Regions from separate parts of the Paenibacillus sp. FSL K6-1096 genome, predicted to be linked through region 2. Evidence: a T-box and tRNA genes for the amino acid it is inferred to sense, from the RefSeq annotation. Region 2 holds a T-box; the other regions hold tRNA genes.
The links. A T-box is a leader RNA that pairs with one kind of tRNA and senses whether it is charged. The one in region 2 lies ahead of metG (methionine--tRNA ligase), so its partner is inferred to be a tRNA-Met.

Region 1 (6,956 bases), 3.4 Mb from region 2:
AGGGTGAAGGTGCGGTAACACGCACTGGAGGCCCGAACCCACGTACGTTGAAAAGTGCGGGGATGAGGTGGGGGTAGCGGAGAAATTCCAATCGAACTCGGAGATAGCTGGTTCTCCCCGAAATAGCTTTAGGGCTAGCCTCGGTGAATGGAGTGGTGGAGGTAGAGCACTGATTGGGTGCGGGGCCCGCAAGGGTTACCAAGCTCAGTCAAACTCCGAATGCCACTTACTTCTTGCCGGGAGTCAGACAGTGAGTGCTAAGATCCATTGTCAAAAGGGAAACAGCCCAGACCATCAGCTAAGGTCCCCAAGTGTGTGTTAAGTGGGAAAGGATGTGGAGTTGCACAGACAACCAGGATGTTGGCTTAGAAGCAGCCACCATTGAAAGAGTGCGTAATAGCTCACTGGTCGAGTGACTCTGCGCCGAAAATGTAACGGGGCTAAACACACCACCGAAGCTATGGCTTGATGCTTTGCATCAGGGGTAGGGGAGCGTTGTATGTGGGTTGAAGGTGTACCGTAAGGAGCGCTGGACAGCATACAAGTGAGAATGCCGGTATGAGTAACGAAAAGATCAGTGAGAATCTGATCCGCCGAAAGCCCAAGGTTTCCTGAGGAAGGCTCGTCCGCTCAGGGTAAGTCGGGACCTAAGGCGAGGCCGACAGGCGTAGTCGAAGGACAACAGTTTGAAATTACTGTACCACCGTAATCCGCTATGAGCGATGGGGTGACGCAGGAGGGTAGTGACGCGGACTGATGGATGTCCGTCTAAGCAGTGAGGCTGGTGTGCAGGCAAATCCGCACATCATAAGGCTGGGCTGTGATGGGGAGCGAAAATTACAGTAGCGAAGGTCATGATCTCACACTGCCAAGAAAAGCCTCTAGTCAGGAGAAGGTGCCCGTACCGCAAACCGACACAGGTAGGCGAGAAGAGAATTCTAAGGCGCGCGGAAGAACTCTCGTTAAGGAACTCGGCAAAATGACCCCGTAACTTCGGGAGAAGGGGTGCCTCGGTAGGGTGAATAGCCCGAGGGGGCCGCAGTGAAAAGGCCCAAGCGACTGTTTAGCAAAAACACAGGTCTGTGCGAAGCCGCAAGGCGAAGTATACGGGCTGACGCCTGCCCGGTGCTGGAAGGTTAAGGGGAGTGGTTAGGGGTAACCCGAAGCTATGAACCGAAGCCCCAGTAAACGGCGGCCGTAACTATAACGGTCCTAAGGTAGCGAAATTCCTTGTCAGGTAAATTCTGACCCGCACGAATGGCGTAACGACTTGGGCGCTGTCTCAACGAGAGATCCGGTGAAATTTTAATACCTGTGAAGATGCAGGTTACCCGCGACAAGACGGAAAGACCCCATGGAGCTTTACTGCAGCTTGATATTGAATTTGGGTACGATCTGTACAGGATAGGTGGGAGCCGTGGAAGGCGGAGCGCAAGCTTCGCTGGAGGCGCCGTTGGGATACCACCCTGATCGTATCTAGGTTCTAACCTGGTACCCTAAGCGGGTACGGGGACCGTGTCAGGCGGGCAGTTTGACTGGGGCGGTCGCCTCCTAAAGAGTAACGGAGGCGTTCAAAGGTTCCCTCAGAATGGTTGGAAATCATTCGAAGAGTGCAAAGGCAGAAGGGAGCTTGACTGCGAGACCTACAAGTCGAGCAGGGACGAAAGTCGGACTTAGTGATCCGGTGGTACCGCATGGAAGGGCCATCGCTCAACGGATAAAAGCTACCCTGGGGATAACAGGCTTATCTCCCCCAAGAGTCCACATCGACGGGGAGGTTTGGCACCTCGATGTCGGCTCATCGCATCCTGGGGCTGAAGTAGGTCCCAAGGGTTGGGCTGTTCGCCCATTAAAGCGGTACGCGAGCTGGGTTCAGAACGTCGTGAGACAGTTCGGTCCCTATCTGTCGTGGGCGCAGGAAATTTGAGAGGAGCTGTCCTTAGTACGAGAGGACCGGGATGGACGTACCGCTGGTGCACCAGTTGTTCCGCCAGGAGCATGGCTGGGTAGCTACGTACGGACGGGATAAGCGCTGAAAGCATCTAAGCGTGAAGCCCCCCTCAAGATGAGATTTCCCAGTATGTAAGACCCCTTGAAGACGACGAGGTAGATAGGTTGGAGGTGGAAGTGCAGCAATGCATGGAGCTGACCAATACTAATCGGTCGAGGGCTTATCCAATAAACTACCCCAAAAAGTGAAGAAGACGCTGACAAAGCGGATTCCGAGTACTTTCCGGGGGCCCCGTAACAAGGGCAAACGCAGATTTCTGTTTCGGATTCAGTTTTCAGGCGATTAAGCCTGGCAGGAAGTTAAACCGATGGTTTGATATTTTCTGTAGCGATTTCGAGAAGCGTAGGCTTCGAAAAATCACGTTTGGTGGCGATAGCGGAAGGGTTCCACGCGTACCCATCCCGAACACGACCGTTAAGCCTTCCAGCGCCGATGGTACTTGGACCGAAGGGTCCTGGGAGAGTAGGACGCCGCCAAGCGGGATTTCCCACACACATCTGTGGTATTTTTTTTGCCCTGATGGGTTGAATAGTGTATAAGAACGGGCCTTTAGCTCAGCTGGTTAGAGCGCACCTCTGATAAGGGTGAGGTCAGTGGTTCGAGTCCACTAAGGCCCACCATATTCCCTGATAGCTCAGTTGGTAGAGCACTCGACTGTTAATCGAGTTGTCACAGGTTCGAGTCCTGTTCGGGGAGCCACTTTGGAGAGGTGTCCGAGTTTGGCCGAAGGAGCACGATTGGAAATCGTGTAGGCGCCACAAGCGTCTCGAGGGTTCGAATCCCTCTCTCTCCGTAGCAGTACTTCTTTTGAATAGGGATGAGAACCCTCAGTGGTTCGTTGGAGCATAGGCTTCGTTAGCACTGCTTCGCAATCTCGTAACGAAGTGAAGAGTATCCCTCTCTCTCCGTAGCAGTACTTCATTACATTCCACAGCATGGCCCGTTGGTCAAGGGGTTAAGACACCTCCCTTTCACGGAGGTAACATGGGTTCGAATCCCATACGGGTCACCATTTTTGATGGGATGAGAATTCCCTGGGTTCGTTGAAGCATAGGCTTCGGAAGGAATACTTCGCAATCTCGTAACGGAGTGAAGAGTATCCCATACGGGTCACCATTTTTGATGGGATGAGAATTCCCTGGGTTCGTTGAAGTTTAACATGGAGGCTTAGCTCAGCTGGGAGAGCATCTGCCTTACAAGCAGAGGGTCGGGGGTTCGAACCCCTCAGCCTCCACCATCTATAACTAAATAGATTGTTATTAATGACGCGGGGTGGAGCAGCCCGGTAGCTCGTCGGGCTCATAACCCGAAGGCCGCAGGTTCAAATCCTGCCCCCGCAATTAACCTTTAACTCTGGAACCGTGGTGTAGTTGGCCTAACATGCCTGCCTGTCACGCAGGAGATCGCGGGTTCGAATCCCGTCGGTTCCGCCATTTTAATGGCATAAGGAATGAGATGGATTAAGGCAACAGGGATTGAGCATCCTATATTTCGAAGTATAGAGGTTCCACCTGATTCCGACATTGGGGATTAGCCAAGCGGTAAGGCAACGGACTTTGACTCCGTCACTCATAGGTTCGATTCCTATATCCCCAGCCATCATTTTTTGGGATTGAGTTCTTGTATGAGAGCCATTAGCTCAGTTGGTAGAGCACCTGACTTTTAATCAGGGTGTCGAAGGTTCGAGTCCTTCATGGCTCACCATTTTGTTATGACGTGTGCGCGTGTGGCGGAATGGCAGACGCACCAGACTTAGGATCTGGCGTTTCACGACGTGGGGGTTCAAGTCCCTTCACGCGCACCATGTTTTTGCGGACGTGGCTCAGCGGTAGAGCATCGCCTTGCCAAGGCGAGGGTCGCGGGTTCGATTCCCGTCGTCCGCTCCATATAGATTTTGCGCCCTTAGCTCAGCTGGATAGAGCGTTTGACTACGAATCAAAAGGTCGGGAGTTCGAATCTCTCAGGGCGCGCCATTTATCACTTCCTTGAATCATCTAAGTGTCCGTCAGATTCGAACGAGTTCGTTGAAGCATAAGCTTCGATAGCTCTACTTCGCAATCGGATGCGTAGCATCCGTATCTCTCAGGGCGCGCCATTAACGGGATGTAGCTCAGCTTGGTAGAGCACCTGGTTTGGGACCAGGGGGTCGCATGTTCAAATCGTGTCATCCCGATATTTCATCTGTGCGGGTGTAGTTCAATGGTAGAACTTCAGCCTTCCAAGCTGATAGCGTGGGTTCGATTCCCATCACCCGCTTATAGAAGTATTAGACAGTCCTTGGGCCATCCAGGGGCTGTTTTCTTGTTATTGAGGTAGTTCTCCGAACGTTGCGATGGGGGGAAGGGCCTCATGCTCCACAGCCAGTAACTATAAAAGAGAAATCCTGCATAAATTGCAACAATGCTAATCAATAGAAGCGGCATATGCAGAAATCCTGCACCAAATGCAACAAAACCATCCCTCATTTGCTCTAACCACCGGAATTTCTGCAGATAATGCAACAATCCTCCTCAGCAAGTAACAGTTACAGAGAAATCCTGCAAAATATGCAACATTGCTCTCCATACCAAGCGGCGGGGGAGGCATGTGGTCCGAACGTATGCGAAAAACCGAACACAATAGTCGATGCCACAGCAGATGGTCCGAACGTATGCGAAAAACCGAACACAATAGTCGATGCCACAGCAGATGGGCCGAATGTATGCAGACAAACCGAATTCAACCTCAACATGCTGGTGTAACGGACTTGGAGAAACGAATGGAGCCTGCCAGCCTGGTGCGCTTGTTTGCCGACAGCCTAGTTTCCCAAGAACTGGTATAGTAGAGCTGTGGAATCATTGACAACATTTACTTGGAAGCTGAGGGCATCGTTATGACAGACAAGGTAATTCGGATTTTCAAAATCATCAATGCGATTCAGGCCAATCCCGGGATTACAGCGGCGGACTTGGCCTACAGGTGCGAGGTCCATATTAGAACGATATACAGGGATCTTGAGGTTATCAGCCATTTCGCTCCGGTGACGAATGAGGGCAGGGGAACCGGCTACAGGTTCATGGGCAAATTCTTTCTATACCCGCTGGACTTCACGGAGCAGGAGTCTCTGGCGTTCTCGCTGCTGCCGTCGGTGCTGCATGAGCAGAAGATCCCGCCGGGATTTCATTCCGCATATGATAAGGTAATGGGGACCCATCTGAAGGAGAAGTCCAGACAGAACGGGCTGCTGGAGAACATCGCTGATATTATCCAGATGGGTACCCCGGCCTACCGCAAGAAGAGCCGGAATTTCCTGCAGCCGCTGATTGCAGCGATTCTGGAGCAGCGCAGCATCCGGGCAGTATACCATTCTCAATTACGCAATGAGATCACGGAACGGAAGATTGATCCGTATTATCTGGTTCCGCGGGATCAACGCTTTTATCTGATTGGCTATTGTCACCTGCAGAGCGCCATCCGTACCTTCCGCATCAGCCGTTTTCAGCAGGTCGAGATGACGGCGTCCACTTTCGATAAAGGCAATTTCAATATCAAGCAGTATCTGAAGAACACCTGGTCGATTCATCGGGGGACAAGAAATATTACGTTCAAGGTACGGTTTCACCCCGAGGTGGCGCGTTACATCAAAGAAGAAGAGCTGTTCGTACGTCCGCGGATGAGTGATGAAGGGGATGGTACCCTGCTGTTTGAGGTCACGGTTAACAATGAGCAGGAATTCACCAAATGGATTCTGCAATACGGACCGAATGCAGAGATTCTTGAGCCGCCGTCAGCCAGAGAGGGATTGAAGCAGCAGCTGGAGCAATGGCTGGATGTGTATCAGCAGTGAGAAACGTGCAGGTTTTTGTCTGATTTAGGGGAGCGTCTGTCGAAAAGATTAGATTGATCCATTGCATTGGGGATTAAGGTTTTTTGGAGGAAATTTATGTCGGGAAAGAATTGACCAGCGTGGGGAAACCGAGTATTATATGGAATATAATGGAATGATAGGAGGCAAGATAGAAATTGCTGGAACTGGATGGGATGAACGAGGACTCTTTGACAGATATGCTTAAGGTATCATTTTCATGGGAGAACTGGACGGCAATTCTTGAGATTTCGGACAAGCTCTTTGAACTCGCTATTATGACCTACGGCTCTCAGCAACAGGGGATGAAGAGATATTCCCTCAAGAAGAATATAGCGTATTATCTCGGGTACAGCGCCTGTATGAAAGGGATCGCTTATCAGAAGCTCGGGAATCTCGCTGAATCCAGAAAGTGTATCCGCCTGTATGAGGATATGAGCTGGATCAAAGACCTGAATCAGGAAGTTCTCACGGAAGTCGAATACTACAAGAATATTGCTATCGCCAACACTTTCGTCATTGATCTGCTGGAGGGTAAGACAGAGGTACTCCCCGATTACGTGGAATTCATCCGCAAGGGCGATAAGGAGGAGCTTCTGGCCTGTCTGATCACTGTGCTGGAGTCCGCCATCAAGTACAACTTCTGCATTGATTGGGTCCTCGATGAGTTCAAGGAACAATTGAAGGAATTGAGCTGCAGAGAGAAGAAGGAAGACATACGATACTACATAGATTACATGCATCTTAGCGCAATATATTTGTATAAAAGACAAAAAATTCATGATGCAATTAATTTGACTCTCTATATTTTGGTAATAAGTAGTAAACTTTATGATGGGACAGGCTTCCGGAAGATCGTTTCCTTTTACGAGCATATCCGCAGCCATGCCTCAGCTGAGCAGCAAGAATCTTACCGGAATATTATGAAAAATATCTTAGAGAGGGAGTTTTTAAAAGATGAAAAAGGCGATCTCGTTATTAACAGCCGTATTGCTGATTAGCACAACCGCAGTGGTCACAACGGCAGGCGCAGGTAGTGGCGGTCATCTCACAGGATACTCCGGCAATGTCTCTGTCAACAATCACGGTGCTGGGCATTAA
Region 2 (6,956 bases):
TAACCTGTATCCGACAACCATTACGACCCAGTATCTGGGGATTGCCGGTCCGGTTACATCGCCTGAATATACTGGTAAGGTGTCGGTTGAGAAGTACTATAATTCTATGATTACCGGTCTCGCCCAATCGCAGATTACCCTGCAGCCGGGGCAAAGCCTGCCGATTATGACAGACCTTAACAAAATTGCCATGAAGCCGAAAGACGTAATGTCGCTGAGCGCGGATCTGTTCAGTGATCTGCCGGTCCAGTATAACGTAGTCATGGTGGAGGAGAGCAAAGACCCGGTCGCTGAGCTGCCATATCTGCCTGTTCTTGACCGTGATGGCGTTCACAACCGGGGAACCTATCCGGATTCAACCCGAATCATGAATGTAACGGATCTGGTGGGTGCTACACAATCCAAGCTGATCCTTGGCGACAACAAGAATGACTTGAATCTGGACGGCATTGATCCGATGACCGGGACAACCGCCTCAAACTCCGGGAACTTCGGTGTATTGTACAAAATCGTTCTGGACCGTGTAGCAGCGAACACGCTGATCACCTTCAATCCGCGCGGCGGCGGTTATCTGGGATCAGTGCTGGTGAACGGTACAATTGTAAATCTGCCGAACAAGGGGCAGTTAAACAAGTCCGACATGAACGCAGTCGTTTACCGGACTGGAGAATATGAAGGCCGGGTGGAGATGGTCTTCACCGTCGCTTCCGGCAGTAATCTGCCAGTAAACTTCGTCTTCACGCCGCTACCGGCCAAGAAGTAAACTGAATATATCCCAAATGCGGCAGCCTTCCTCAGGGAACGGCTGCCGCTTTGCTGTGCCTGTAATTCCCGCTGGCCACTGAGCAACAGGCTTTATTGACGGGGACCTTGCTTTTGGGGCATTATAAAGAGAGGGCAATACAAACGACCTATACTATTAGGAGATGAGCGAATGCTATCGACAGATCAAATATTAGAAGCAATGTCGGGGCAGGGGCTGCGAATCACCGATCAGCGCAAGACACTTGCCCGCTTATTCGGCGAGAATACGGGATATTTGTCGGCGAAGGATGTATATGAGCATATGGGCCGCAAGTACAGCGGACTCAGCTTCGATACGGTCTACCGCAATCTGCGGGTAATGGAAGAGCTGGGCGTACTGGAGCAGATTGTTTTTGAAGAAGGCGTCAAGTTCAAGGCCAGCTGCAGCGAGGACCATCACCACCATCATATGATCTGTCTGCAGTGCATGAAGACGTACCCCATCCAATTCTGTCCGATGAATCTAACGGATACCCCGGATCAATTCCGGGTCGTCAAGCATAAATTCGAGGTGTTCGGTTATTGTAAGGAGTGTGAGCAAGGCAGAGAAGAAGAAGCTGCCGCACTCTCCCACGCCAAAGAGGGCCACTGATATGGCTGACCTGCGAAGAACGGTACAGGCGCCGATCCGGGTCTACCGCAAGTTCATTTCGCCGCTGAAGCCGGCGACCTGCCGCTTCTATCCGACCTGCTCCGCCTATGCGCTGGAGGCGATTGAAGTGCACGGGCCGCTTAAGGGGTCCTGGCTGGCGGCCAGGCGGATTGCCCGCTGTCATCCCTTTCATCCGGGTGGGCTTGATCCCGTGCCGCCGGCCAAAGGGCACTCTTCCGGGGACAAGCCGGTGCAGACGACTTGACACGGGGCGTGCCGATGGGTATATTTTGAATAATAAGTATATTCCGAGGAACGGATGAGTAGATGTGGACAACCATTACAGAGAGCCGGGGCTGCTGGGAGCCGGTATGGGATGCCAGATTGAATATGGTCCGGGAGGAACTGTATTCGAGCGCCAGGCCCGGAAGCCTCTGCCTGCGTAAGAGTACGGCGTATTCCAGCGTTAATGGACAGTTCGCATGGAACTGACGAAGCCTGTGCTCTGTGAGGAGCCGGGGAATGTTGGGTGGTATCGCGTGAGGTTACTCTCGCCCCATAATCGGGGCGGGAGTTTTTTGCGTCAAAGTTAGGATAACGAAGGGATGATGAAGTAATGAGCGAGCACAAAACCTTTTATTTAACAACACCGATCTACTATCCGAGTGACAAGCTGCATATCGGCCATGCGTATTCAACCGTTGCCGGTGATGCGATGGCCCGCTACAAGCGGCTGCGCGGCTATGAGGTGCGTTATCTGACGGGGACGGACGAGCATGGGCAGAAGATTGAAGAGAAGGCCGCCAAGGCCGGCAAGACCCCGCAGGAGTTCGTAGACGGAATTGTGGTCGGCATCAAGGAGCTGTGGAAGAAGCTGGACATCTCTAATGATGATTTCATCCGTACAACGGAGGAGCGGCATAAGAAGGTGGTTGCGGATATTTTTGACCGGCTGCTGCAGCAGGGGGATATCTACAAAGGGGAGTACGAAGGCTGGTACTGTATCTCGGATGAGACCTTCTACACGGAGACTCAGCTGGTGGATATCGAACGTGACGCTGACGGCAAGATCATCGGCGGGAAAAGTCCTGACAGCGGCCATCCGGTCGAGCTGGTCAAGGAGGAGAGCTATTTCTTCCGCATGAGCAAGTATGCTGACCGTCTGCTGAAGTTCTATGAGGAGAACCCGGAGTTCATCCTGCCGGAATCGCGCAAGAACGAGATGATCAACAACTTCATCAAGCCGGGTCTGGAGGATCTGGCGGTGTCCCGTACGACTTTTGACTGGGGCGTGAAGGTAAAAGGCGATGACAAGCATGTCGTGTATGTATGGATTGATGCGCTCACCAACTACATTACGGCGCTCGGCTATGGCTCGGAGGACCGCAGCCTGTATGACAAGTTCTGGCCGGCTGATGTACATATCGTGGGCAAGGAGATTGTCCGCTTCCACACAATCTACTGGCCGATCATTCTGATGGCGCTGGGTGAGCCGCTGCCGAAGAAGGTCTTTGCCCACGGCTGGCTGCTGATGAAGGACGGCAAAATGTCCAAATCCAAAGGCAATGTCGTCGATCCGGTGACCCTGATTGACCGCTACGGCCTGGATGCCCTGCGTTATTATCTGCTGCGCGAGGTTCCTTTCGGCTCGGATGGAACCTTCACGCCGGAGAGCTTCGTGGACCGGATCAACTATGACCTGGCCAATGACCTCGGCAATCTGCTGAACCGGACCGGCGCGATGGTCGAGAAGTATTTCGGCGGCGAGCTTCCCGCGTATGCAGGGCAGGTCACCGCATTTGACGGCGAGCTTGAAGCGGCAGTGCAGAGCACCTACGCCAAGGTGGAAGAGGCGATGGAGAAGATGGAATTCTCCGTGGCCCTGACTGCAATCGGCGCGCTGATCAGCCGGACGAACAAATACATTGACGAGACCCAGCCGTGGGTACTCGCCAAGGATGAGAGCCGCAGCGGCGAGCTGGCCTCGGTCATGCGGCATCTGGTGGAGGGGCTGCGTACCGCGTCCATCCTGCTTCAGCCGTTCCTGACCGGCGCTCCGGCGAAGATCTGGGCGCAGCTGGGCATTGAGCCGGGCGAGCTGACCACCTGGGAGAGCGGCAGAACGTTCGGCCTGATTCCAGCGGGCACTAAGCTGGTGAAGGGCGACCCGATCTTCCCGCGCCTGGACGTAGCGCAGGAGGTGGCGTACATCGCCGAAGCGATGGGAGCCGGGAAGCCGGCTGCTGCTGAGGCAGCGCCGGCAGCGGCACCTGCTCCGGCGGCGGCTGCCGACCCGGAGGAAGAGGAGCATAAGGCAGAAATCGGCATTGACGATTTCGCCAAGGCGGAGCTGCGCGTAGCCCAGGTGATCGCCTGCGAGCCGGTGAAGAAGGCGGATAAGCTGCTGAAGCTGCAGCTGGATCTTGGCTATGAGCAGCGCCAGGTCGTCTCTGGCATTGCCAAGTTCTACACACCGGAGGAGCTGGTGGGACGCAAGGTGATCTGCATTGTGAACCTGAAGCCGGTGAAGCTGCGCGGTGAGCTGTCCCAGGGCATGATCCTGGCGGCCTCCAAGGGCGAGCAGCTGACGATTGCTACGGTGCCGGACAGCATGCCGAACGGAGCGATTGTGAAGTAAGCTTCCCCCACATAACGAACTCAGAGTATCCCCGCGAGCCCAAAAGCTGCGGGGATGCTTGCGCTATGCGGCAGCGCGGTTTACAGATCTGCGGTTGACTTATCGTAACGATTACTATTATAATTCTCATAGTAAATTTTACGATTTAAGGGGTCGATAGAGAGATGTTATCTAGAAGGATGGTTAGACGGCTGCTGCCTGCCGTTGCGTTGCTGCTGGTTCTGGTGCTGGCCGCATGTGGTCCGAAGAGCAGCGGGAATATCGTGGAAGGTAAAGTGAATGTTGTTACGACATTTTATCCTATATATGAATTCGCCAGTGAGATCGGGGGGGAGGATGCCAATGTCATCAACCTGCTCCCCGTTGGTGTTGAGCCGCATGACTGGACGCCGCGCAGCCAGGACATTATAAATACGTCCAAAGCACAGCTGTTTCTCTACAACGGCGCAGGACTTGAAGGTTGGGTGCCGAACTTCCTCAAAAGCCTGGACAGTGACAGCAAGGCACAGGCCGTAGAGGTCAGCCACGGAGTGGATCTCATTAAGAGCGATGAAGAGGACGGGCATGATCACGGTCATGAGCATGAAGGTGAAGGCGAAGGGGAGGAAGCCGGGCATGGCGACAGCCTGCATACCGACCCGCACACCTGGGTAAGTCCGAAGTCAGCGCTTGTGATGGCCAAGAACATCAAGGACAGTCTTCAATCCGTTGACCCTGAGCATACTGCCGGTTACGAGGAGCGTTACCAGAAGCTGGCCGGCCGTCTGACCGCGCTGGATCAGAAGTTCACCGAGGAATTGGGCAAGCTGCCTAATAAGGAGATTGTCGTATCCCATCAGGCCTTCGCGTATCTGGCGCGGGATTACGGCCTGTCGCAGCACGCGATCATGGGGCTGTCACCGGATGCCGAGCCGCGGGGGCAGGATCTGGTGAAGTTGGCGGCGCTGGTGAAGGAGGAGGGCATCCGTTATATTTTCTTCGAGGAGCTTGTGTCCGATAAGCTGGCGAAGACGCTGGCCAGTGAAACGGGCGTGTCCACGATGGTGCTGAATCCGGTAGAGGGGCTGACCGAGGACCAGCAGAAGAACGGGGATAACTACTTCACGCTGATGGAGCGCAATTTGCAAAATCTCATTCAGGCCTTACAATAATAAGGAAAGTAATAAGTGAAAGGCGGTACTTCACATGCAACCGGTATCCCTGGACTGCCATCAGCATATGATCGAAATACAGGATTTGTCCTTCTCTTACGGCGAGCAGAAGGTCATCTCCAATCTGAATTACACGGTAAAAGAACGCGACTTCCTCGGAATCCTCGGCTCCAACGGTGCGGGCAAAACGACGCTGCTGAAGATGATTGTCGGTCTGCTGCCTGCCACTAGCGGAGAGATCCGGCTATTCGGCCAGCCTGTAAGGAAGTTCAAGGACTGGGAGCGGATCGGCTACGTGCCGCAGAAGAATGCGTTCAATCCGCTGTTCCCGGCTACCGTGCGCGAGGTGGTGCTGTCGGGCCTCTACAACAACAAGAACCTGATCCGGCGGGTCTCCAAAGCCCAGCACCGGCAGTGTGAGGACGCACTGGAAGTGATGCGGATTCAGGACATCGCGGAGAAAAGAGTCGGCCAGCTGTCCGGCGGCCAGCAGCAGCGTGTGTTCCTGGCCCGTGCCCTGATCAACCATCCTGATCTGCTGATTCTGGATGAGCCTACCGTCGGCATCGACGCCGAGACCCAGGCCGGCTTCTTCGAGCTGATCATGCATATGCACGCCCATCACCATATGACCTTCCTGATGGTGTCGCATGATATCGATATGATGAAGAACTACCTCGGCAGCGAGCCGGTCCAGAAGAACGGTAAAATCAACTTCTACTGCCGCCACTCGCATGAAGCGCAGAACTGCGAAGTCGATAACCTGCAGCACTCGTTGTCCTGATCGCAGCTGCTTGGCAATACTCGTTGTCCTGATCGTAGTTGCCTACCAATTGCATTTTGTACATCAGATTGCTCGTATTGCCGCCACATTCCCAGTTCTGTTGCAGTTTGTACATTAGATTTTTTGATACCGGCTATTTTCCAGCCCTTCTGCCGATATCAATTGTACAAAATACAGCAGAATCAGATTATACGCTCAAAATTGACGATTCTGTTGTACGTTCTGCAATCGAGGGGGAAGGTGTTGGTCTAATCTGTTGTCCGGATCGTCCATTGTGCAACATAGGACGATCTAAATCAGTTGATCGTCCATTGTATAACATAGGACGATCCCTTAGTCTTTTGATCTTAATCTTGTGACGTGAGTAGATCCCTCCCTCTGTAAAGCGTATCCCGCAGGGAGGCAAAGCGATCCTTCCGCCAACTTCTCTAAGCTGCGCCACCCTCTCTCCCTCGCCAATTGCACTTAGCGGGAGTCCAGAGGGTGCAGCCCTTTGGGGCCCTCCCTTGGGGAAGGGAGGGTTTGGGAGGGATCGATAAAGGGCTTGATAAAGCTTTTGAAGTAAAAGGTTTTATACTTTGAAATTGTAGGAGAGAACACCTTGGAAATCCTCTTTAGTGACTTTTTTCAGCGGGCGCTGACCGGCGGGCTGATGATTGGCATTACGGCGCCGCTCATCGGCGTTTTTCTCGTGCTGCGGCGCTTGTCGATGATCGGCGATACGCTGGCGCATGTGACCATCGCCGGGGTAGCGCTGGGCTTCCTGACCGGCTTGTATCCGCTGGGCGCGGGGCTGATCTTCGCCGTGGCCGCCTCGTTTGCGATCGAGAAGCTGCGCAAGGCGTACAAAACCTATGCCGAGCTGTCCATCGCCATCATCATGTCGGGCGGGGTGGCGCTGGCTTCCCTGTTCTTCACCCTGGGCAAAGGGTATAATGCAGATGTCATGAGCTATCTGTTCGGCAGCATCTATACCTTGAATAATAC
Region 3 (6,956 bases), 1.4 Mb from region 2:
AGGTGGGGATGACGTCAAATCATCATGCCCCTTATGACCTGGGCTACACACGTACTACAATGGCCGGTACAACGGGAAGCGAAGCCGCGAGGTGGAGCCAATCCCAGCAAAGCCGGTCTCAGTTCGGATTGCAGGCTGCAACTCGCCTGCATGAAGTCGGAATTGCTAGTAATCGCGGATCAGCATGCCGCGGTGAATACGTTCCCGGGTCTTGTACACACCGCCCGTCACACCACGAGAGTTTACAACACCCGAAGTCGGTGGGGTAACCCGCAAGGGAGCCAGCCGCCGAAGGTGGGGTAGATGATTGGGGTGAAGTCGTAACAAGGTAGCCGTATCGGAAGGTGCGGCTGGATCACCTCCTTTCTATGGAGAATCGTCTTCTGCGATGAAGACATTCAAATCGGAAGCTTAGCTTCCACCAATCAGGTTTAGGCCTGTTACTCACTCGTTGGTCAGTTTTGAGAGTTTAAGCTCTCAACTTGATCCTTGAAAACTGGATACCGAAACGAATTTGCGTTTTAGAACATTCCTTTAAGCTGAACTTGTGTAAGCAAGTTTGAAGTTTTTAGTTATACTGAGCGATGGTTTTGGATTGTGAGCGACCTTTGGCTTTGAATATTCCAGCGGGCGGATTTATCCGTACGCGCTATTCAAAACAAGATGAGCGAATAAGCCAATACCGGAGCGATTGGTTAAGCTACTAAGAGCACACGGAGGATGCCTAGGCGCCAGGAGCCGACGAAGGACGTGGCGAACAACGAAACTGCCTCGGGGAGCTGTAAGCAAGCTTTGATCCGGGGGTGTCCGAATGGGGAAACCCAGCTGTGGTAATGCACAGTTACTCGTATCTGAATACATAGGATACGCAGAGGCAGACCAGGGGAACTGAAACATCTAAGTACCCTGAGGAAGAGAAAACAATAGTGATTCCGTCAGTAGCGGCGAGCGAACGCGGAACAGCCTAAACCAAGGGGCTTGCCCCTTGGGGTTGTGGGACGTCTCACATGGAGTTACAAAAGGTTAAGGTAGGCGAAGAGGTCTGGAAAGGCCCGCGATAGAGGTAAAAGCCCTGTAGCCAAAAGTTTAACCCCTCCGAGACGGATCCCGAGTAGTGCGGGGCACGTGAAACCCCGTATGAATCTGGCAGGACCATCTGCTAAGGCTAAATACTACCTGGCGACCGATAGTGAATCAGTACCGTGAGGGAAAGGTGAAAAGCACCCCGGAAGGGGAGTGAAATAGAACCTGAAACCGTGTGCTTACAAAAAGTCAGAGTCCTCTATATGGATGATGGCGTGCCTTTTGTAGAATGAACCGGCGAGTTACGTTCAACATGCAAGGTTAAGGTGAGAAGCCGGAGCCGCAGCGAAAGCGAGTCTGAATAGGGCGACTGAGTATGTGGGCGTAGACCCGAAACCGTGTGATCTACCCCTGTCCAGGGTGAAGGTGCGGTAACACGCACTGGAGGCCCGAACCCACGTACGTTGAAAAGTGCGGGGATGAGGTGGGGGTAGCGGAGAAATTCCAATCGAACTCGGAGATAGCTGGTTCTCCCCGAAATAGCTTTAGGGCTAGCCTCGGTGAATGGAGTGGTGGAGGTAGAGCACTGATTGGGTGCGGGGCCCGCAAGGGTTACCAAGCTCAGTCAAACTCCGAATGCCACTTACTTCTTGCCGGGAGTCAGACAGTGAGTGCTAAGATCCATTGTCAAAAGGGAAACAGCCCAGACCATCAGCTAAGGTCCCCAAGTGTGTGTTAAGTGGGAAAGGATGTGGAGTTGCACAGACAACCAGGATGTTGGCTTAGAAGCAGCCACCATTGAAAGAGTGCGTAATAGCTCACTGGTCGAGTGACTCTGCGCCGAAAATGTAACGGGGCTAAACACACCACCGAAGCTATGGCTTGATGCTTTGCATCAGGGGTAGGGGAGCGTTGTATGTGGGTTGAAGGTGTACCGTAAGGAGCGCTGGACAGCATACAAGTGAGAATGCCGGTATGAGTAACGAAAAGATCAGTGAGAATCTGATCCGCCGAAAGCCCAAGGTTTCCTGAGGAAGGCTCGTCCGCTCAGGGTAAGTCGGGACCTAAGGCGAGGCCGACAGGCGTAGTCGAAGGACAACAGTTTGAAATTACTGTACCACCGTAATCCGCTATGAGCGATGGGGTGACGCAGGAGGGTAGTGACGCGGACTGATGGATGTCCGTCTAAGCAGTGAGGCTGGTGTGCAGGCAAATCCGCACACTGTTAAGGCTGGGCTGTGATGGGGAGCGAAAATTACAGTAGCGAAGGTCATGATCTCACACTGCCAAGAAAAGCCTCTAGCCAGGAGAAGGTGCCCGTACCGCAAACCGACACAGGTAGGCGAGAAGAGAATTCTAAGGCGCGCGGAAGAACTCTCGTTAAGGAACTCGGCAAAATGACCCCGTAACTTCGGGAGAAGGGGTGCCTCGGTAGGGTGAATAGCCCGAGGGGGCCGCAGTGAAAAGGCCCAAGCGACTGTTTAGCAAAAACACAGGTCTGTGCGAAGCCGCAAGGCGAAGTATACGGGCTGACGCCTGCCCGGTGCTGGAAGGTTAAGGGGAGTGGTTAGGGGTAACCCGAAGCTATGAACCGAAGCCCCAGTAAACGGCGGCCGTAACTATAACGGTCCTAAGGTAGCGAAATTCCTTGTCAGGTAAATTCTGACCCGCACGAATGGCGTAACGACTTGGGCGCTGTCTCAACGAGAGATCCGGTGAAATTTTAATACCTGTGAAGATGCAGGTTACCCGCGACAAGACGGAAAGACCCCATGGAGCTTTACTGCAGCTTGATATTGAATTTGGGTACGATCTGTACAGGATAGGTGGGAGCCGTGGAAGGCGGAGCGCAAGCTTCGCTGGAGGCGCCGTTGGGATACCACCCTGATCGTATCTAGGTTCTAACCTGGTACCCTCAGCGGGTACGGGGACCGTGTCAGGCGGGCAGTTTGACTGGGGCGGTCGCCTCCTAAAGAGTAACGGAGGCGTTCAAAGGTTCCCTCAGAATGGTTGGAAATCATTCGAAGAGTGCAAAGGCAGAAGGGAGCTTGACTGCGAGACCTACAAGTCGAGCAGGGACGAAAGTCGGACTTAGTGATCCGGTGGTACCGCATGGAAGGGCCATCGCTCAACGGATAAAAGCTACCCTGGGGATAACAGGCTTATCTCCCCCAAGAGTCCACATCGACGGGGAGGTTTGGCACCTCGATGTCGGCTCATCGCATCCTGGGGCTGAAGTAGGTCCCAAGGGTTGGGCTGTTCGCCCATTAAAGCGGTACGCGAGCTGGGTTCAGAACGTCGTGAGACAGTTCGGTCCCTATCTGTCGTGGGCGCAGGAAATTTGAGAGGAGCTGTCCTTAGTACGAGAGGACCGGGATGGACGTACCGCTGGTGCACCAGTTGTTCCGCCAGGAGCATGGCTGGGTAGCTACGTACGGACGGGATAAGCGCTGAAAGCATCTAAGCGTGAAGCCCCCCTCAAGATGAGATTTCCCAGTATGTAAGACCCCTTGAAGACGACGAGGTAGATAGGTTGGAGGTGGAAGTGCAGCAATGCATGGAGCTGACCAATACTAATCGGTCGAGGGCTTATCCAATAAACTAACACACAAATTCGTTTCGGATTCAGTTTTCAGGTGATCAAGACCTGATATGTATATTCCCTGATAGCTCAGTTGGTAGAGCACTCGACTGTTAATCGAGTTGTCACAGGTTCGAGTCCTGTTCGGGGAGCCATATGGAGAGGTGTCCGAGTTTGGCCGAAGGAGCACGATTGGAAATCGTGTAGGCGCCACAAGCGTCTCGAGGGTTCGAATCCCTCTCTCTCCGTAGCAGTACTTCATTATGTTCCACAGCATGGCCCGTTGGTCAAGGGGTTAAGACACCTCCCTTTCACGGAGGTAACATGGGTTCGAATCCCATACGGGTCACCAATATCATCATACGGTTCTCATTTGGAGGCTTAGCTCAGCTGGGAGAGCATCTGCCTTACAAGCAGAGGGTCGGGGGTTCGAACCCCTCAGCCTCCACCATCTATAATTAAATAGATTTTTACTAATGACGCGGGGTGGAGCAGCCCGGTAGCTCGTCGGGCTCATAACCCGAAGGCCGCAGGTTCAAATCCTGCCCCCGCAATTAACCTTTTACTTTGGAACCGTGGTGTAGTTGGCCTAACATGCCTGCCTGTCACGCAGGAGATCGCGGGTTCGAATCCCGTCGGTTCCGCCATTCTTAATTGCTTCAGGGATGAGAATTAATCATCTTGAAAGAATCACTTTTATGGCTCGGTAGCTCAGTCGGTAGAGCAAAGGACTGAAAATCCTTGTGTCGGGGGTTCGATTCCCTCCCGCGCCACCATACAATTTAATATGCCGGTGTAGCTCAATTGGTAGAGCAACTGACTTGTAATCAGTAGGTTGGGGGTTCAAGTCCTCTCGCCGGCACCATCCGTGGAGGCTTAGCGAAGTGGCCAAACGCATCAGACTGTAAATCTGCTCACGTACGTGTTCGGTGGTTCGAATCCATCAGCCTCCACCATTTTTTAGGGGCATAGTTTAAAGGTAGAACAACGGTCTCCAAAACCGTTGGTGTGGGTTCAATTCCTGCTGCCCCTGCCAATTTAATATCCTATAAAAGAATCACATGGCGGCCGTGGCGAAGGGGTTAACGCACCGGATTGTGGTTCCGGCATTCGTGGGTTCGAGACCCATCGGCCGCCCCATTTCTTTTATAAGAATGTTAAGGTATTGCAACAACTTCATATGGCGACTGTGGCGAAGGGGTTAACGCACCGGATTGTGGTTCCGGCATTCGTGGGTTCGAGACCCATCAGTCGCCCCATTTATTTCAAAGCAAATTTTGGGGATTAGCCAAGCGGTAAGGCAACGGACTTTGACTCCGTCATTCATAGGTTCGATTCCTATATCCCCAGCCATTATATGCGGACGTGGCTCAGCGGTAGAGCATCGCCTTGCCAAGGCGAGGGTCGCGGGTTCGATTCCCGTCGTCCGCTCCATTTCTTTCGGTGCCATAGCCAAGTGGTAAGGCAAAGCTCTGCAAAAGCTTTATCCCCAGTTCAAATCTGGGTGGCACCTCCATTATTTTTTTGTTTCACTTATATATGCCGGCGTGGCGGAATGGCAGACGCGCTCGACTCAAAATCGAGTGGGAAACCGTGGAGGTTCGAGTCCTCTCGCCGGTATCATTTATTAATAAGAACAGCCCTTTAGATGGAAAATCTAATGGGCTGTTCTTATATTTATTACACCGGTAACAGAAGTAGGGGACGCCTATGCCGCTCGACCGGCCTTAAATCCGGAAGCGAGCAGCAGGGCCAAAAATCCCACGGCGACGCCCCACAAAACGAAGGCGTTTGAGCCGACCGCATCCAGCCCTCCGAAATACATCACTTCCCGAAGTCCTCCTGCCGCGAACCGCAGTGGCGTCCACGAATAGATCCAATCACGGGTCGTCTCTGACAAGAACTCTGGAGCCATGTTCAGCAGCGGCATAGAGAAGAACATCAGCAGTACGAGCAGCGGTATTCCACGGATTCCGATCCAATTCAGCAAGGAAGATTGTAACAAGAAGAAGGCCGATCCGGCCAACCAAAGGAATAACCACGTCTCCTTCGCGTTCACCAGTTCCATGCCGTACCAAGATGCAGCCATCCATACGGTAAAGCAAGAGGCTAGGCCGACGATCACAAGTCCCCCGATAGCCTGCAGCGCGCTGACTGTCCATCTCCTTGAACCCGCAGCAACCGCCTTCTGGCCAGCCAGAAACAAGATTATACCGGTCACCATGCTGCCGATCCATATGGTCTGGGTCAACAAACCTGGCGCATTCCCTGACGCACTATTCACCCCGGGAGGATGCACGACTTCTTCCTGAATGTTCACCGGTGTCATTAAAGCTTTAGCTGTTTCAACCGGAATCTGCTCTGTTTGCTGTCCGATCTGCTCAAGGAGCTGTTGTAACAGTTCCCCGCTGATCATTTTCATCGCTTGCCCCATTGCTTGTCTTATGACCATCGTGGCTTGGGTGTTCATACCCTCGTTAAAGATGATTTTTACATTAGCGGGAACCGGCGAGTGAGTTGCTAATGAGAGTAAGCTGCTGCTCAGATCCGCCGGAATGACCATCGCTCCGTAATATTCGCGTTTATCCAATCCTTCCCTGGCCTTTTCCTCGGAATTTACGACATGCCAGACGAATGGCATTGCCGGGTCTGAGACCAGCTTTTTCCGGATCATTTCCCCTACCGCAAACGTTCCTCCAGCCGCCAGCTCTGCCGGCCGGTCAAGGATAACGAGGGCCACCGGGAGCTCTTTTGGCTTCGATCCTAGCACTGATCCCATTATCGCTCCCCCGAATACAGTCAACACGATCAGAACAAGCACTAATCCAAGCCACGTCATTTTTTGTGTTACTATTCTCATCATTTTCTTCCTCTCGTTACATTCGTGAAGCGAAAGACACCACTGAAATTAAATTCGGCGATGTCTTTTTGCGATTTAGCTATTACAAACTTCAAAATCGATTGTTCGTATTTTTTCGCTTTTCTTCCGGCAGAATGGCCTCGATTACGTCCCAATGTTCAGCGATCTTTCCATCCTGTACGCGGAACAGATCATAGAAAGCAGTAGGCTGGCCATCAAATAGACCCTCACTCACGGTAAGAACAAAATCGCCTTGCCCGATGATCTGATGGATATGAGTATATTGAAATTCAACTTTTTTCTCCTTCATAGCCTGCAAAGCAGCGTGAAGGCCAGAGAGGCCGTCTGCAATATGTGGACTATGCTGAATGTAGGTATCTCCATCAAAGTAAGAGGCAAGCAGCTCTGGGTTCTTCCCGAGCAGGATGTTTTCCACATAGCTTTTGACAAATGCTTTGTTGGCCTCCGTCTTGCCGATATCCTTAATCGTAA

Region 1: it has a tRNA-Met gene. The T-box ahead of metG (methionine--tRNA ligase) is inferred to sense a tRNA for this amino acid. The anticodon was not compared.
Region 3: it has a tRNA-Met gene. The T-box ahead of metG (methionine--tRNA ligase) is inferred to sense a tRNA for this amino acid. The anticodon was not compared.

Annotation. Positions count from the first base shown of each region.
Region 1 covers NZ_CP150274.1:4,671,611-4,678,566, forward strand. The annotation lists rRNA gene MHI24_RS20650 (23S ribosomal RNA) at 1-2,179, shown strand, start outside; rRNA gene rrf (5S ribosomal RNA) at 2,374-2,490, shown strand; tRNA gene MHI24_RS20660 (tRNA-Ile) at 2,555-2,631, shown strand; tRNA gene MHI24_RS20665 (tRNA-Asn) at 2,635-2,710, shown strand; tRNA gene MHI24_RS20670 (tRNA-Ser) at 2,715-2,804, shown strand; tRNA gene MHI24_RS20675 (tRNA-Glu) at 2,949-3,023, shown strand; tRNA gene MHI24_RS20680 (tRNA-Val) at 3,173-3,248, shown strand; tRNA gene MHI24_RS20685 (tRNA-Met) at 3,278-3,351, shown strand; tRNA gene MHI24_RS20690 (tRNA-Asp) at 3,367-3,444, shown strand; tRNA gene MHI24_RS20695 (tRNA-Gln) at 3,536-3,610, shown strand; tRNA gene MHI24_RS20700 (tRNA-Lys) at 3,640-3,715, shown strand; tRNA gene MHI24_RS20705 (tRNA-Leu) at 3,732-3,815, shown strand; tRNA gene MHI24_RS20710 (tRNA-Gly) at 3,823-3,897, shown strand; tRNA gene MHI24_RS20715 (tRNA-Arg) at 3,908-3,984, shown strand; tRNA gene MHI24_RS20720 (tRNA-Pro) at 4,111-4,184, shown strand; tRNA gene MHI24_RS20725 (tRNA-Gly) at 4,197-4,267, shown strand; gene MHI24_RS20730 (WYL domain-containing protein) at 4,884-5,837, shown strand; gene MHI24_RS20735 (DNA-binding protein) at 6,014-6,856, shown strand.
Region 2 covers NZ_CP150274.1:1,262,982-1,269,937, reverse strand. The annotation lists gene MHI24_RS05840 (stalk domain-containing protein) at 1-763, shown strand, start outside; gene MHI24_RS05835 (Fur family transcriptional regulator) at 935-1,396, shown strand; gene yidD (membrane protein insertion efficiency factor YidD) at 1,398-1,661, shown strand; T-box leader at 1,699-1,958, shown strand; gene metG (methionine--tRNA ligase) at 2,013-4,034, shown strand; gene MHI24_RS05820 (zinc ABC transporter substrate-binding protein) at 4,199-5,185, shown strand; gene MHI24_RS05815 (metal ABC transporter ATP-binding protein) at 5,220-5,969, shown strand; gene MHI24_RS05810 (metal ABC transporter permease) at 6,571-6,956, shown strand, end outside.
Region 3 covers NZ_CP150274.1:2,636,938-2,643,893, reverse strand. The annotation lists rRNA gene MHI24_RS11625 (16S ribosomal RNA) at 1-366, shown strand, start outside; rRNA gene MHI24_RS11620 (23S ribosomal RNA) at 694-3,620, shown strand; tRNA gene MHI24_RS11615 (tRNA-Asn) at 3,684-3,759, shown strand; tRNA gene MHI24_RS11610 (tRNA-Ser) at 3,763-3,852, shown strand; tRNA gene MHI24_RS11605 (tRNA-Glu) at 3,882-3,956, shown strand; tRNA gene MHI24_RS11600 (tRNA-Val) at 3,980-4,055, shown strand; tRNA gene MHI24_RS11595 (tRNA-Met) at 4,085-4,158, shown strand; tRNA gene MHI24_RS11590 (tRNA-Asp) at 4,174-4,251, shown strand; tRNA gene MHI24_RS11585 (tRNA-Phe) at 4,305-4,380, shown strand; tRNA gene MHI24_RS11580 (tRNA-Thr) at 4,394-4,469, shown strand; tRNA gene MHI24_RS11575 (tRNA-Tyr) at 4,475-4,560, shown strand; tRNA gene MHI24_RS11570 (tRNA-Trp) at 4,567-4,640, shown strand; tRNA gene MHI24_RS11565 (tRNA-His) at 4,669-4,744, shown strand; tRNA gene MHI24_RS11560 (tRNA-His) at 4,788-4,863, shown strand; tRNA gene MHI24_RS11555 (tRNA-Gln) at 4,883-4,957, shown strand; tRNA gene MHI24_RS11550 (tRNA-Gly) at 4,964-5,038, shown strand; tRNA gene MHI24_RS11545 (tRNA-Cys) at 5,047-5,120, shown strand; tRNA gene MHI24_RS11540 (tRNA-Leu) at 5,146-5,224, shown strand; gene MHI24_RS11535 (ABC transporter permease) at 5,313-6,464, opposite strand; gene MHI24_RS11530 (nuclear transport factor 2 family protein) at 6,556-6,956, opposite strand, start outside.